4 regions of the Halobacillus sp. H74 genome follow, and region 4 is predicted to be linked to each of the others. Evidence: predicted binding sites of a transcription regulator. Region 4 holds the regulator's gene; each other region holds the start of a gene.
What was found. Region 4 encodes Rex, which represses fermentation and respiration genes when NADH is low (regulators of the CRP and FNR family bind a similar motif). Its sites were predicted from a motif close to TTGTGAAATATTTCACAA; they were not measured.
Positions count from the first base shown of each region.

Region 1: a site for Rex is predicted at 1,862-1,879, ahead of ACTWPX_RS21490 (formate/nitrite transporter family protein). Genes of this name have one in related genera too.
Region 2: a site for Rex is predicted at 1,824-1,841, ahead of cydD (thiol reductant ABC exporter subunit CydD). Genes of this name have one in related genera too.
Region 3: a site for Rex is predicted at 2,305-2,322, ahead of ACTWPX_RS16015 (cytochrome ubiquinol oxidase subunit I). Genes of this name have one in related genera too.

Region 1 covers NZ_JBQQCI010000018.1:3,474-7,208, forward strand. Annotated here, with positions in the region: gene ACTWPX_RS21475 (ABC transporter permease) at 1-789, shown strand, start outside; gene ACTWPX_RS21480 (DUF4064 domain-containing protein) at 807-1,262, shown strand; gene ACTWPX_RS21485 (hypothetical protein) at 1,634-1,807, opposite strand; gene ACTWPX_RS21490 (formate/nitrite transporter family protein) at 1,935-2,855, shown strand; gene ACTWPX_RS21495 (Type 1 glutamine amidotransferase-like domain-containing protein) at 2,852-3,553, shown strand; gene ACTWPX_RS21500 (DinB family protein) at 3,662-3,735, opposite strand, start outside.
Region 2 covers NZ_JBQQCI010000011.1:67,552-71,286, reverse strand. Annotated here, with positions in the region: gene ACTWPX_RS19255 (topology modulation protein) at 1-7, shown strand, start outside; gene ACTWPX_RS19250 (NAD(P)H-dependent oxidoreductase) at 21-581, shown strand; gene cudC (choline uptake/conversion transcriptional regulator CudC) at 852-1,406, opposite strand; gene cydD (thiol reductant ABC exporter subunit CydD) at 1,870-3,597, shown strand; gene cydC (thiol reductant ABC exporter subunit CydC) at 3,594-3,735, shown strand, end outside.
Region 3 covers NZ_JBQQCI010000007.1:67,533-71,267, forward strand. Annotated here, with positions in the region: gene ACTWPX_RS16010 (cytochrome d ubiquinol oxidase subunit II) at 1-850, opposite strand, end outside; gene ACTWPX_RS16015 (cytochrome ubiquinol oxidase subunit I) at 847-2,211, opposite strand; gene ACTWPX_RS16020 (ABC transporter ATP-binding protein) at 3,260-3,735, opposite strand, start outside.
Region 4 covers NZ_JBQQCI010000003.1:6,166-9,900, forward strand. Annotated here, with positions in the region: gene ACTWPX_RS06550 (ABC-F family ATP-binding cassette domain-containing protein) at 1-658, opposite strand, end outside; gene moaC (cyclic pyranopterin monophosphate synthase MoaC) at 826-1,311, shown strand; gene ACTWPX_RS06560 (redox-sensing transcriptional repressor Rex) at 1,326-1,982, shown strand; gene ACTWPX_RS06565 (MDR family MFS transporter) at 2,132-3,550, shown strand; gene ACTWPX_RS06570 (YdiK family protein) at 3,590-3,735, opposite strand, start outside.

The DNA.
Region 1 (3,735 bases), on a different contig from region 4:
GAACTGCAAGAACAAAATGAAGCGTTGAGTAGTCCTCCAGAAGAAGCAGGGGGCTCACAAGAAATTAAGTATCCTGGATACATGAACATAGAGGAGAACGAATATCGTATCGCTAACGATATTAAACCGACAGAGTATGACGCATGGAATTTCATCCGGGATAATCGCGGACTCGTTGCAATGGTCAGTTTATTTACAATTATTGTAGCGGCAGGGATTACGGCTAATGAATTTCGCTGGGGGACGATCAAGCTTTTATTGATCCGGCCAATTTCCAGGACAAAGATTCTCTTCTCCAAATATGTCGCTGTCCTGATTTACGCTCTGGCGATGTTGATATTTTTGTATGCATTATCTTTTCTCGTCGGATTGCTTTTATTCGGTATAGACGGATTTTCACAAATTTATGTGTTCGAACAGGCGGGTGAAATCACACAGGCAGGAATCTTTTCACATACGGTTTCCCAATACCTGCTCAGCTCTGTAGAATTATTGATGATGGCTACGTTCGCGTTTATGATTTCAGCAGTCTTCAGAAATACTTCTTTAGCGATCGGGGTAGCGATCTTCCTGATGATGGCTGGAAGTTCCATTGTCGTATTCCTTATGAATAAAGAATGGGCGAAATATATTTTGTTCGCCAATACAGATTTGACACAGTATGTGGAAGGGTCCCCCTTCTTTGATACCACTTTATGGTTTTCCGTCGCTGTGTTAGCGGTATATTATATAATATTCATGTTTTTATCCTGGCTCTTCTTCACTAAACGAGATGTAGCGGGTGCATAACATAAGGAGGTAAAAAAATGAAACGTACAGTCGAAATCGTCATATCAGTCATCGGGATGGTTCTTTTTGGTCTACCCGTGCTTCTGAGTGGACTCATGTTGAACATGAAGGACAACGAACAATTTAAGCAAGAGATGGAAAGCTTCATGAACTCCCCTGAAATGCAAGCGGAAGGTGGAGCGGGCGGTATCAATATCGGAGAAATGATTAACATGTTGGGTTCTTTTGCACTGTTCGCAATGATTGCAGCAATCATTGCCATTGGATTAGGTATTCTCTCTGCTGTCTTTCTTAAAGGGAACAAAAAACCGAAAGCAGCAGGAATCATTTTAATCATCACAGCGATCATTATGACATTTGCCACATTCGGTATGGGGTTATTCGGTGGTGTTGCATACTTGATAGCTGGTATTGTAGCTCTCGCTCGTAAGCCGAAAACACCAGTGGAAGAAGGAGCAACCATCAATTATTAATCATTGACGTGAGACATAGTCCTTGAAAAGGGGCTGTGTCTTTTTTATTTGAATGAGATGGAAGGTTTACAAGTGTTTCCGTGGGGATGCCGTTGGCAAAAGCTTATTCCTTATAGAGGACGGGGGGGGGGGCAGTGGGATCTGTTTTTAGAAGGAATGGGTGAAGGTCAGCTTGTAAGATAAGAAAGTAGAAAAAGAGCGCAAGGAGTTTTCCAGGCGCTCTATTTTTGTACTCCCAGGCATCAGGGTCGGGTTATGTTGTAAGTAAAGGTTTGTGTTGCGGTCTATTCAACTCTGATGGCTGAAATCTGCTTTATTTGAAACTTTCACTGACTATGGGATCAGATTTGTCTGTACCTCAATATGGTCATTCAATCCAAAATTCTGTTCATTTCATCTACATCGGCAACTTGACGGTTATAGACACGTCCATCTTGAGATTGGTATCCACTGCCGCCACATATTTTACACTTGTATTTCCATTCTTCATCATCCATCAGAAGTCCTTCTCCACCACATGCGAGGCATACTTGATCTCTTGGCATCCTGAACTGTCTCCCTCCGTTTGTATTTTTATCATTGGTCTTAATCTGCTTCAGTTGTTAAATGTTATACAAGCTAGATTATGATTTTTAACAAAGGGGAATGGGGGTATCATTGGAGGGATTAGAAATGGCGAGTGATGAAGAAGCAAAAATGAAAGAGAGAAATGAAAACATTGAAACAGAACAGCGCAGTGATGTGAAAATAGATCAACCAGGTCGCCAGTTTTATATTCCATCGCAAATTGTTGATGAATTCGGGGAAAAAGGCAGGGACCATTTAAATAAACCTTTCCGTGCTCAATTATTATTGGCTCTGACAGCTGGTTCTTTTATGACCTTTGGAGCGGTATTTTCTGTACTTCTTGCAGTGGGAGTGGAAGCGAAGGGAATTTATCATTTGCTGTCAGGCTTGGGTTTTGCAGCAGGTTACTCGATGGTATTCATTTCTGGTTCCGTTTTATTCACGGAAATCAACGTCCTGTTACCATCTTATTTGTTCAACAAATCAGGTTTAATGAAATCGAATATATATAAGTTTTGGGCTTCAGCCTATATCGGAAATATTTTAGGGGCGTTTATCGTCGCAGGCCTGATTCAAATGTCAGGTTCCTTATCCGATACATTTTATCCTGAGTTAACCAAGTACCTGGATCATAAGATGAAATTCATGGACTATGGAATCAAAGGCTGGTTTGAAGTTTTAGTTTCAGGAATATTGGCGAACTGGCTGATAGGAATGGCTGCTTTCTTAACTACAGCCGCTCGTGATATTACAGGAAAAATTTTAGGAACGATGCTTCCTGTAGTATTGTTCGTCGCTGGTAACTTCCAGCACAGTGCTGCGAATATGGGCTACTTCAGTATGGGCTTTCTAGCGTCCGACAAATATACTTGGTATGAATATATTCTATTTAATCTCGTTCCAGCAAGTATCGGGAACTTGATCGGTGGAGGGATACTCGTCTCGTTATTATTCTCTTACGCGTATAAAGAAGATATCCAAACATCATTAGGGAAAAAGAAACAAAAAGAAAGGAGGACATTATGAAACAAATCATAGCTATGGGGGGCGGTGGTTTTTCTATGGAACCTGAAAACCCATTGTTAGATGAATATGTTCTTGCCCAGGTGGGGAAGACGAACCCCAAAATTTGTTTTCTTCCGACTGCCAGTGGAGATGCGCAAGGCTATATTGAAAGGTTTTATAGCTTCTTTGGAAAAATGAGTTGTGAGCCGACACATCTTTCCTTATTCTCGCCCCCTTCTGAGGATTTACGCAAACTTCTGTTATCCCAGGACATTATTTATGTTGGTGGTGGATCGACGAAAAATATGCTTATTTTATGGAGAGCATGGGGTATTGATGAAATATTGAAAGAAGCCTTGGATAAAGGGGTTTTATTAGCCGGGCTTAGTGCAGGGGCAATCTGCTGGTTTGAAGAAGGTCTGACGGATTCCTACGGCGATCACTTGGAGCCGCTTGCGGGTTTAGGGTTTCTCTCTGGGAGTTGCTGCCCTCATTATGATGGTGAAAAGGAACGCCGCCCATCATACACAGCGTATGTAGAAGAAGGAGCGATTCTTCCGGGGTATGGACTTTATGACGGGGTAGCGGTTCATTTCGTTGATGGAAAGCCCATGAAAGTCGTAAGTTCCAGAGAAGAATCTAAGGGGTTTTTTGTAACTCAGAAAGAAGAAAAATTATTAGAAAAACCTTTGGAAATTGAATATCTTGGCTATGAATAAAAAGAAAGATCCCGTGTCTGCATGGCACGGGATCTTTCTGTTGAAAATACCAAAAAATGGATGACCTGAGGTGGTAGAAATCGGTAAGAATAGTTAGAGATAGAATGATCACTCAAACAGTAGAATTTCAGGGTCTTTTTTATAGGTGTGAACAAGCATGGCGTGCAATTGACCACGGTGAT
Region 2 (3,735 bases), on a different contig from region 4:
ATTTTAAGGAGGTCTGAATCATGGAAAATATCCTGGTCCTCAATGGTCATGAATACTACCCCCATTCAAAAGGACGCTTGAATGATGCGTTGTTTCAAACAATTGTGGAAATGCTGAGGCCGCAGCACTGTGTAAAAACCTCCGTTCTGCAAGAGGGGTTTGATGTGAAAGAAGAGCAGGAAAAAGTGTTATGGGCGGATACGATCATTTATCAAACCCCTGTGTACAATTACAGTGTGCCAGCATTGTTCAAGAAATATATCGATATGACCCATGAATATGGCGTGTATTTCAGTGGAAATGCCGAGGAGTATGGAATAGGAGGGGGAAAACTTACAGACAAGAAGTATATGTTATCAACGACGTGGAACGCCCCTGCGCATGTTTTTGAAAACCCTGATCTCTTCTTTGAGGGAAAAAGTGTTGACGATATCTTATTTCATATCCATTTGAGTCATAAATATGCAGGTTTGATTCCTTTAGAGACCTTTGCCTGTTTTAATGTGAAAAAGAACCCGGATGTCACCGGTTATATAAACAACCTAAGAATGCATTTGAAAGAACAATTGAACTTAATCTAGAAAGGGTCCCTGGAGATGACTCCACGGTCCCTTTTGGTCTGGTCGAGGAAATTAATAAATTCCAACCAGTTATAGCTGCTGCTGTTTTCCGCGCCTGCGTACATTGATGTCGTAAATGATGACATAAAAATGACCTAGGAAGATTCCGGAGCTATTCAAATATTTTCATTTGTGAGGTAGATTGCAGTTGTTCTGAAAATTATGTAAATTATTCAGCCTATACGTCCCCTCATGAATAACAAAATTCATTATTCAGAGAGGCGCTTTTTTTTATTCTTTGGAATCAATAGGGAGAAGGTCGAAAATTTCTCCACTCTCAATAGCATTGACCAGCTTCTGTAACCAAAGGTAGTAAGGTTTGGATTCTTCCAGCTGTTGAAAGATTTGTTCTGCTTCTTGTTTCGTTTCTTCATCCACCTCAGAAGAATCCAATACAGAATTCAATTCCATTTGAGCATGCTTAATTGCATCCATATTGATTTTAGCTTCCCTTAACCACTTCTTTGAAAAAAAATTGGAGAAGAAATTGAAGAAATCCTTTTCCGCAACAAAGGTCTGCCTGCGTGTGCCCTTACGGAAAGTCTGCTTCACAATGTCGTAGTTTTGAAGTTTCTTTACGCCAGTACTCATACTCGGTTTACTCATTCCGAGCTTCTCGCGCATTTCGTCTAGTGTCATATCTTCTTCAAAGTACATCGTTCCATATAAGGTGCCTGCACTCCGGGTCACCCCGTACAAATCCATTGTTTCTGCGAGTGAGTCAACGACTAGCGCTTTCGCATTTTCAACGGATTGCTGGGGGGTCTCTTCATAATTGTTTGTCATCAAATACCTCCTCTCAAATCCAATCCAGCCACTTTATTAATTTTTTTCTTTATAAATTTAATTTTAACATACATTTGCTCGTACGGCATTGACGTTTGGTATTGCCTCTCGAGATATAGCAATAGAGTAGCAGCAAAAACAGCTTAACTGCAGGTATGAACAGGATGAATCGCTTTGTAAAAGTAGATATCGTCTCCGTGCATTTATATACAGGAGGGATATTTAAATACAAAGGTCGGGATTATTTCAGAGAATCGGGTTGCATCGGTGGACGGTCCATGTTTACCACCCCTTATTTGCTCCATGGCAATTGACGTATGTTCACTATCTAATAAGGAGACGATGGTATAGAATTGTTCATAGAATACTCAGTTTTATCTTTAGTATTTTTAAGGAGTATCTATTATAATGAATGTAATGTGAATGTTTTCACAAAATGTTCTGCAAGGAGTTTTGAATAGATATGAAGCACCTCAGCAAACAAGCATTTGCAAACAGAAGAGGCATCTTGCTGCTGGTCCTCACATCCGTGCTGCTCGGTGCCACCATCATCGGTCAATCTTATTTTTTCGTAGCCGTAGTCGATGGGATCTTTCTCGACCAACAAGCCTTTCATGAAATAGTACCGCTTCTAATAGGGCTGTTGTCAGTTCTTGCCGGCCGGACACTTTTCACATGGTTGAATGGGCGGACAGGTGTAAAAATGGCGACAAAGGCCAAACGGCACTATCGACGGCTGGTCATCCGGAAATTTTCACGTAACCCGGTCCAATCTTCTTTACAAGGACAATCAGGACGCAAAGTAAGTGTGCTGATGGATGCGGTGGATGAAATAGACGGGTATTTCAGCAGTTATATCCCGCAGATGATTCAAACAGCTATGATACCACTGATGATTCTGATTGTTGTTTTTACTGAACACCTCTACTCAGGACTGATTATGGTGATTACAGCCCCGTTCATTCCTTTATTCATGGCCATCATCGGGATCATGACAAAAAATAAATCTGAAGAACAGATGGAGAAACTTTCTGCCTTTTCCGGTAAATTCCTGGATACTCTACAAGGGCTGACGACATTGAAGTTGTTCGGTCGCTCTAAGCAACAACAATCTGAAATTGAAACCAGCAGCCTGGGTTTCAGAGATGCCACAATGGAAGTGTTGAAAGTGGCTTTCGTTTCTTCTTTAATGTTAGAGTTCATTTCCATGCTGAGCATCGGTTTGATTGCTCTTGAAATCGCCATTCGTCTTGTCGTCTATGAAAGTATCTCCTTTTTCTCAGCCTTTTTCATTCTCGTATTGGCTCCCGAGTTTTATTTGACATTGAAAGAATTCGGCAGTGCTTTTCATACAGGAAGAGGAAGCTCTGGTGCGGCGTCTCAGTTGACAGATGAATTGGAAAAAGAAGATGAGGAAATGCACTGGGGTGACGGAATCATAGAAGAACAAGATCCCCCTGAAATCGAGCTGAATCAAGTAGGTTTCCGATACGGGGGAGGTTTTGCTATACAATCTATCCAAGCGGAAATACCATCACGGTCTCAGGTTGCAATTGTAGGGAAGAGTGGTGCGGGAAAAACAACCTTACTCCACCTTTTTGCCGGTTTGGTCAAACCTGAAGAAGGCGCGATAAAAGTGAATGGCCGCCCGCTATTCTCCTACCAGGAAAAGGAGTGGTTCAATCAAGTAAGCTACATATCCCAGCACCCTTATTTGTTTTCTGGAACGATAGCAGAAAACATTGCCATCGGTGGCCGGGGACAGCATTCGTTTGGGGAAATTCAGTCCGCTGCCGAAAAGGCTGGGATTGCTCCTTTAATTGAATCACTGGAGCAAGGGTATGATACCCCGGTCGGAGAAGCGGGGAGAGGGTTATCAGGAGGAGAAAAGCAGCGTCTTGCAATTGCCCGTACTTTCCTGAAGCAGCCTTCTATTATCCTTTTTGATGAACCGACGACAGGTCTCGATTTGAAAACTGAACGTATTTTACAGCATTCGATTGAAGAACTGGCCAGGACAGCTACTATTATAACGGTGGCGCACCGTTTGCATACAATCAAGAAGGCAGACCAGATTTTGTTTCTTGAAAATGGACACTTGAAAGGTTCAGGTACTCATGAAAGTCTTATGACAACGGTTCCTGAGTATAAAGCTATGGTAAACGTCCAGCAAGGAGGCGACTCAGCATGAAGGACTTGAAAGAAGTCATCCAGCTTGTTGTTGTGGAGAAAAAAGATATCGTACTTTCCATATTCTTCGGTTTTTTAGCAGGACTTTCAGCTGTAGGTTTATTCGCCTCTAGTGGTTACTTGATTTCACGTGCGGCTT
Region 3 (3,735 bases), on a different contig from region 4:
GATACGGCAGGTGTGACGCTCCATAACCGAAGAAAGCGACAAAGAACTGCATCATCACAGCAATGAAAGCCCATCCGTAATATTTCCCTGTATAGACGAGAAAGACAGCGATCATGAAGAAGCCGACGGAAATTCCGAATACCCACCATAGCTCGATGGCGCGTTGGAAATGATCCATATTTTGCTGGCTTAATGCGATGAACGTCGTCAAACTGGCGATAATCGTTGGTGAACTCCAGAACAACGCATATTTCCGAACGATTTCAAGAGCTGGTTCATCTCCTGCCCGATCGGCGTAATAAGTGAGAAACATGGAACTTATATAAAGTACCGAGACTATCGCGAGAAAGACAACACTCCAGGAATAGGGGCTCGTTAATAATTCTCCGAATAACAACTGTACTCCATTGGCTGTTTCTTCAATATACCCGCCTTCTGAAATCGTCAGCGCAGTCGATAATGAAGCAGGAATCAGAAGTCCTGTTGCTCCATAGAGGAACATGTAAAAATGGTTATTCTTCGATCCATAGTTTTCAAACGCATAAAAGGAACCACGGATGGCAAGGAGTACGATTGCAATACTACCTGGAATGAGTAAAGCTTGACCAAAATAGTAAGCCATATCCGGAAAGAAACCGATCAATCCGACGAAGAAAAAGACGAAGAAGACATTCGTCACTTCCCACACCGGTGATAAATATCTTGAGATCAGCTGGTTGATCAAGTGATCTTTCTTGGTGAGTTTTGCATAATAGGCAAAAAAACCAGCACCGAAATCTACAGAGGCTACAATCAAATATCCATAAAGGAATAACCAAAGCACTGTAATTCCAATTAATTCATAACTCATGTGCGCTCATCCTCCTTAGTTGCAGCGGCTGTATGAGGATAACGGTGTTCCAGTTCAAGCTCAGCCGGTTTGTTTTTGAATATCTTTCTAAGGGCGATGATACATCCGATCGCCAGGACTACGTAGAGCGCAGCAAATAATACGAACATTTCAAACACATAAGGAGATGTAGTCGCTCCTTCTGCTACAGTCATGAAACCCCGTAAGATCCATGGTTGACGTCCGACTTCAGCAAAAACCCAACCAAACTCGACGGCAAGCATGGATAACGGTCCTGCCAAAGCTATAGCCCATAATAAAATCGGGTGAAATGGGTTCCATTTCTTCACCTTCCAGAACAATAGGAAGAGAAATGAAATGCCCAGTAAATAAAAACCGATGCTGACCATTAAATCAAACATATAGTGAATCCAAAGTGGCGGTTGTTCATCAACCGGTGTTTCGTCAAGTCCCTCAACTTCTGCGTTAAAGTCTCCGTGTGCAAGGAAGCTCAGTGCATTCGGAATCCGTATGGCGTTTTCTACTTGATTATTTTCGTTCAACGTACCGAAAACAACAAGGTCTGCGCCCTCTTCTGTTTCAAAGTGCCACTCTCCTGCTGCCAATTTCTCAGGTTGGTGCTCAGCTAAGAATTTCGCTGACATATCACCAGCGACAGCAGTCAAAATAGCAAACAGGAACATCATAGAAACCGTAAGCTTCAATGCTTTTTTATGGTATGCCGTTCCTTTTTTCATCAAAATGATGAAGGCAGCAATTCCAGCAAGGATCGCAGCTGCTGTCAAATAAGATGAAGAGATGACATGAAAGACTTTTGTCGGTGTAGCCGGATTGAACATCGCTTTCAGAGGATCGACAGACGTAAACCGACCTCCTTCAAGGTCGAACCCTTGCGGTGTGTTCATGAATGAATTCACTGTCGTAATGAAAAAGGCCGACATCGTGCCTCCGATCACGACAGGAATGGAGAGCAGCCAATGATAGATCGGCTTTTTGAACCGGTCCCAAGTATAAAGGTAAATACCTAAAAAGATCGCTTCAAAGAAGAAGGCGAAAGTTTCCATGAACAATGGCAGTGCAATCACATTCCCTGCGATTCGCATGAAACTCGGCCAAATCAGAGAAAGCTGCAAACCGATCGCCGTCCCTGTCACAACCCCGACGGCAACCGTTATGGTGTACCCGCGTGTCCAGCGCCTGGCTAGTAATGTATAGTGTGAATCCTTTTTCTTAATTCCTATTAATTCAGCGGTAGAAACCAGAACCGGCACGCCTACGCCGATAGTGGCAAATATCGCGTGGAAGATCAGCGTCATGGCCGTGAGCGCTCGGCTCATCGTGACCGTATCAAATTCAAACATCTTTCTCCCCCTAACTACAAATGGTCATAACAAGTCGTTTAATAATAGTATAAAACTTATAAACAGCTTATGGGCACATCGTTGTTGACGATTTTGTGACATCCTTCACAAACTTTCATTTGATATTTATTTTATATAAATAAGCTTACTTTGTCGACCATTCTGCCTATCACCAATTCTGTACCCTTTTTCTCTTTTCCATTAACAATATGTCTTTATGAGTTTTCATGTAAAAATTAAGGCCGGGGTTTCTACTTTGCTGCTCCTAATCGACTCTGTGGCTTGAGCATTGATGAAATAAACGATAGGAATATACCAACAGAAAGCACTCCCTCCTTCCCTCGTACAAAATATAAGCTGCATAGCTGTACGTGACTGGATTTGGACACCCCATCCCCCAGATGGATTTTATAAAAAAGTTCTATTAAAGCTAAAGTAGATATAAAATAAACCCCCCCTTGCTGCCATATAACAGCCAGAGGGTGTTTGTAATTCTCCATTTTTCTTAGTTTAAGGCAGTGCGAAGTTCTTCAAGCTTCATATAATGAACACTCGTGACTTCATCCTCTTCATTCGTTTGTGCGTTACCATTAACATACATCGTTTTACTTTCATTACTTTCATTGTTCGTATAGGTCACTTCCACAGTGAAGTTGTAATTGTTTTCACTTTCTTCAAGTGTTATATTTTCACTGAGGACACCCTGTAATTAAGCGTAAGGTGTTTGATTCTCACTCAAATATGACAGTTTTTTTCTGAACGAATTTCGAGAAAAACATATAGCAAGGGGCGGCGGGGAATGCGAAGACTCCTGCGGGAAGAGAGGGCATGTTGAGACCCCACAGGAGAGCGTCCGAGGAGGCTCAACGCGCTCCCGCGGAAAGCGAAAGCATTCCCCGCCGACCCGATCCTCTCCTAAAATGTCTCGAAATTGAGTCTTCATGAATCCTACCATATAACTGAATGACTCTCATATGAAAAATCAACAACAACCTTTAACAAAGCCAATTAAAAAAGGCACCGGGGGTCCGGTGCCTTTTCGTCATTCCTAAATCGCATCAAGCATTTGGAATTGTGATTTGACTAATTCATAATATTCACCTTGCTGATCCATCAATTCATCGTGTGACCCCTGCTCGAGGATGCGGCCATTTTCTAATACGAAGATGTTATCCGCTTCCCGAATGGTCGAAAGGCGGTGGGCAATCATAATCGCTGTCCGGCCCTTCAACAATTTCTGTAATGCTTTCTGGATTTTGAGTTCTGTTTCTGTATCAATACTTGCGGTTGCCTCATCCAGGATGAGAATTCGCGGATTGGCAAGCAAAGCGCGAGCGAAGGACAGCAGTTGTCGTTCACCTGCTGACAAAATGTTCCCCCGTTCCTCTACTTCTGTTTCATAGCCATTATTCAACCGCTGAATGAAATCATCCGCTCCTACAACTTTAGCTGCCTCTATGACATCTTCATCGGATGCATCGGGGCGACCGAAACGGATATTTTCCATAATCATACCTGAGAAAA
Region 4 (3,735 bases):
AGACAATGACCACGGCCCCTTGATATCCTTGTAAGTACCCCTCTAGCCACCCGAGGGTGTCGATATCCAAGTGGTTGGTCGGTTCGTCCAAGATCAGGACATCAGGGCTGGTTAACAGCAGTTTTCCAAGGGCCAGCCGGGTTTTCTGTCCACCGCTTAATGAAGTGATCGGTGTATCCCAATTAAAGTTATGGAAGTTCAAACCGTTCAGGACGGATTTGATATCAGCTTCATATTGATAGCCGCCGGCACTTTTGAAGTATTCCTGCTTACGGTCATAATCGGCCAACAGCTGTTGGTATCGACTTTGATCTTCGATTAATGCCGGTTCTGCCATCTGCATCTCCATCGAACGCAATTCTTTTTCAAGATCTTTCAAATGAGTGAAAACTTTCTCCATCTCATTCCAAATCGATTCATCCGATTGCAGACCTGTATTCTGTGCCAAATAGCCTATAGTCGTTTCTTTCGGCTTGAAAATATTCCCTTCATCGTGGCTCATATCTCCAGCCATCATTTTTAGCAAGGTTGATTTTCCTGCGCCGTTTCGTCCGACGATAGCGATCCGGTCATTCATTTGTACTTCTAATTTAATATTCGATAAAATGGTTTCTGCACCAAAACGCTTCGTCAATTGATTCAATTGCATGAGAATCATGTCGTTTCACCTCAATAGAATAAGTGTATCTTATCCTGCAGCTGACTCGCAACAGAATGCGTTGGAGTTTGTGAAATCTTTAACGACTTCTGTTTGATTTTTTGGTAGAATAAGAGTAGTGTTTCAATGAGTACCGTAACCATTTTTCACAAAAGGGGTAGGTGTGAATGGCGGAATTCAGTCATTTCAATGACCAGGGCCGTGCTCGTATGGTAGATATCTCTGAGAAGAAAGATACAGTACGGACGGCGGTAGCGAAAACAAGTGTAGAAGTAAATAATGAAATCTACGATAAAATCACCACCCAGCAAATGGAGAAGGGAGATGTCCTTTCTGTCGCCCAAGTAGCTGGAATCATGGCTGCGAAAAAGACATCAGATTGGATACCGATGTGTCACCCGTTGTCATTGAAAGGAATCGATGTATCCTTTGATTGGGAGATCGGTTCAACCCCCATGCTTTTAATTGAAGTCTCTGTTAAGACGAAGGGTAGTACAGGCGTGGAAATGGAAGCGCTAACGGCGGCTTCAGCCACTGCCTTGACGGTTTATGATATGTGTAAAGCCATTGATAAAGGAATGGTGATTGGTCCGACTTACCTGGATGAGAAAACAGGGGGTAAAAACGGAGATTATCGAAGAATAGACCGGTAAAGGAGTCAGATGCTATGGATATGGAACAGGCGAAGATCCCTCAGGCGACAGCGAAGCGTTTACCGCTTTATTATCGTTTTTTAAACAATTTACACAGCCAGGGGAAAATGCGCGTTTCATCAAAAGAATTAAGTGATGCGGTAAAGGTCGATTCAGCTACGATCCGCCGCGACTTTTCATATTTCGGTGCCCTGGGCAAAAAAGGGTATGGATACAATGTAGAATATTTGCTGTCATTTTTCCGTAAAACTCTTGATCAGGACGAAACGACAAGGGTCGCTTTGATCGGGGTCGGTAACTTAGGAACAGCTTTCTTGAATTATAATTTTACAAAAAACAATAATACAAAAATCGAAATGGCTTTTGACGCTAGTGAGGAGCGCATTGGCAGTGAAGTCGGTGGCGTCCGTGTCCATCATATCGATGATCTTGAAGAAAAGATCAGCGACTTGTCTGTGGCAATCTTGACCGTACCGGCCTCTGCCGCGCAGGGCATTGCTGATCGACTTGTCAAAGCGGGAGTTTCAGGTATTCTGAACTTCACGCCGGCGAGGATTAGTGTGCCCACTCAAGTTCGTGTCCACCATATCGATCTTGCTATCGAATTACAGGCACTCGTTTACTTTTTAAAACATTATCCTTTGAATGAAGATGGAAGTGCAGAAGAATAATAAGAGGGGATGACCAACAAGGTCGTCCTTTTTTTGTGGAGTGATTTCCAGTTCAATTGTGTGAAAAAGAGTGCACGTGGGTTAACGGATAGGCATGCGTGGTATAGTGGATAATAGTTCGTGTATCGAAATAAGGGGAGGGGACTACATTGAGCAAATTACCTCATAAATGGCTGGTCGTCGTTTCTGTCTTATTCGGAACCTTCACTGTCATTCTGAATAATAGCATGTTAAATCCGATCCTGCCTCGTTTTATTGAAATTTTCGAGTCGGATGCTGTAGCGGTCGGCTGGATCCTCACTATTTTTATGGTATCAATGGGGATGACGATGCCGCTCACAGGCTATTTCGGAGACCGGTTCGGGAAGAAGAAAGTCTACCTGACAGGACTATGTATCTTCCTTATCGGGTCTTCTATAGGGTTCTTTTCTTCAACACTTGGGATGGTCATTCTTTCAAGAGCCATCCAGGGCATGGCTGGCGGTTTAATGATGCCCATCGCAATGGCACTTATCTTTAACTCTTTCCCACGTCATGAAAGGGGCTTGGCTGTGGGTGTGTATGGGGTGGCCGCAATGGTCGCCCCTGCGATCGGCCCTACAGTCGGGGGCTTTCTCATCCAATATTTAGAGTGGCCGTGGCTGTTTGCGTTCAATATTCCATTCGGGTTGACGGGTTTGATTTTATCATCGAAATTCTTAGAACGAACAGAAACCAATCCGGAGAAACGATTCGATTTCATCGGCTTTCTCATTATTACATCTGGTATCGGAGCGGTGCTCTTTGCGTTAGGACGAGGCAGGACACTTGATACACTGCTTGATCCATTGAACATCATGTTGATCATCAGTGGTCTGATTGCGGTCGTCCTTTTTGTATTTTATGAAAATAGACAAGAGGACCCACTACTTAATCTTTCTGTGTTCAAAGTGCCTACTTATTCGGTGTCGATTCTTGTGACTTCAGCCGCATCGATTGGTTTGTTTTCAGGAATTTTCCTATTGCCGTTATTGATTCAAAATGTGTATGGTTTGAATGAAGTCATGACAGGGTTGTTGTTCTTACCGGCAGCGGCAGCCAGTGGGGTATTCATGTCCATCGGGGGAAGACTCCTGGATAAAAAAGGGCCGAAATATGTGGTACCACCAGGACTGACGATCATGGCGCTCGCCACTCTGGGGTTGAGCTTTTTACAATTGTCTACACCATATTGGCTCATTCTTCTATTGAATACTGTCCGAGGCCTGGGCATGGGGATGGGCAATATGCCTGCGACGACTTCCGGAATGAACAGTATTCCAGAGGATTTAGTCGCCCAGGGATCAGCGATGAATAACATCCTCAGACAAATTTCTTCTTCACTGGGAATCGTCTTTTTCTCGATTTATTATGAAGTGAGACGAGCGCAAGTATCAGCAAGCCCTGATATCGATATGCAGGCGGCTACATTACAGACATTGAATGAAGCGTTTCTCGTTTCCGCCATCGTTTTGATCATCGCGATTCCTTTCTCCTTCATTTTAAAAGGGGTACAGGATGATGAAGATGCTTCAGATAATAAGGCATAGAAAAAGCAGGCATCCACTAAGGAGCCTGCTTTTGTGATGTTATTTTTTCTGTGATTGTTTAAGTTTATTGTGGAGATTGTACAAGCGGATCGCTACGGCGATATTGAACGTAGCGACAATCGCTAAGATGACAGTCGTCGTGTTCCAAACGGATTCTTCAGCTGCCTGAGCTGCGATAAACGTAA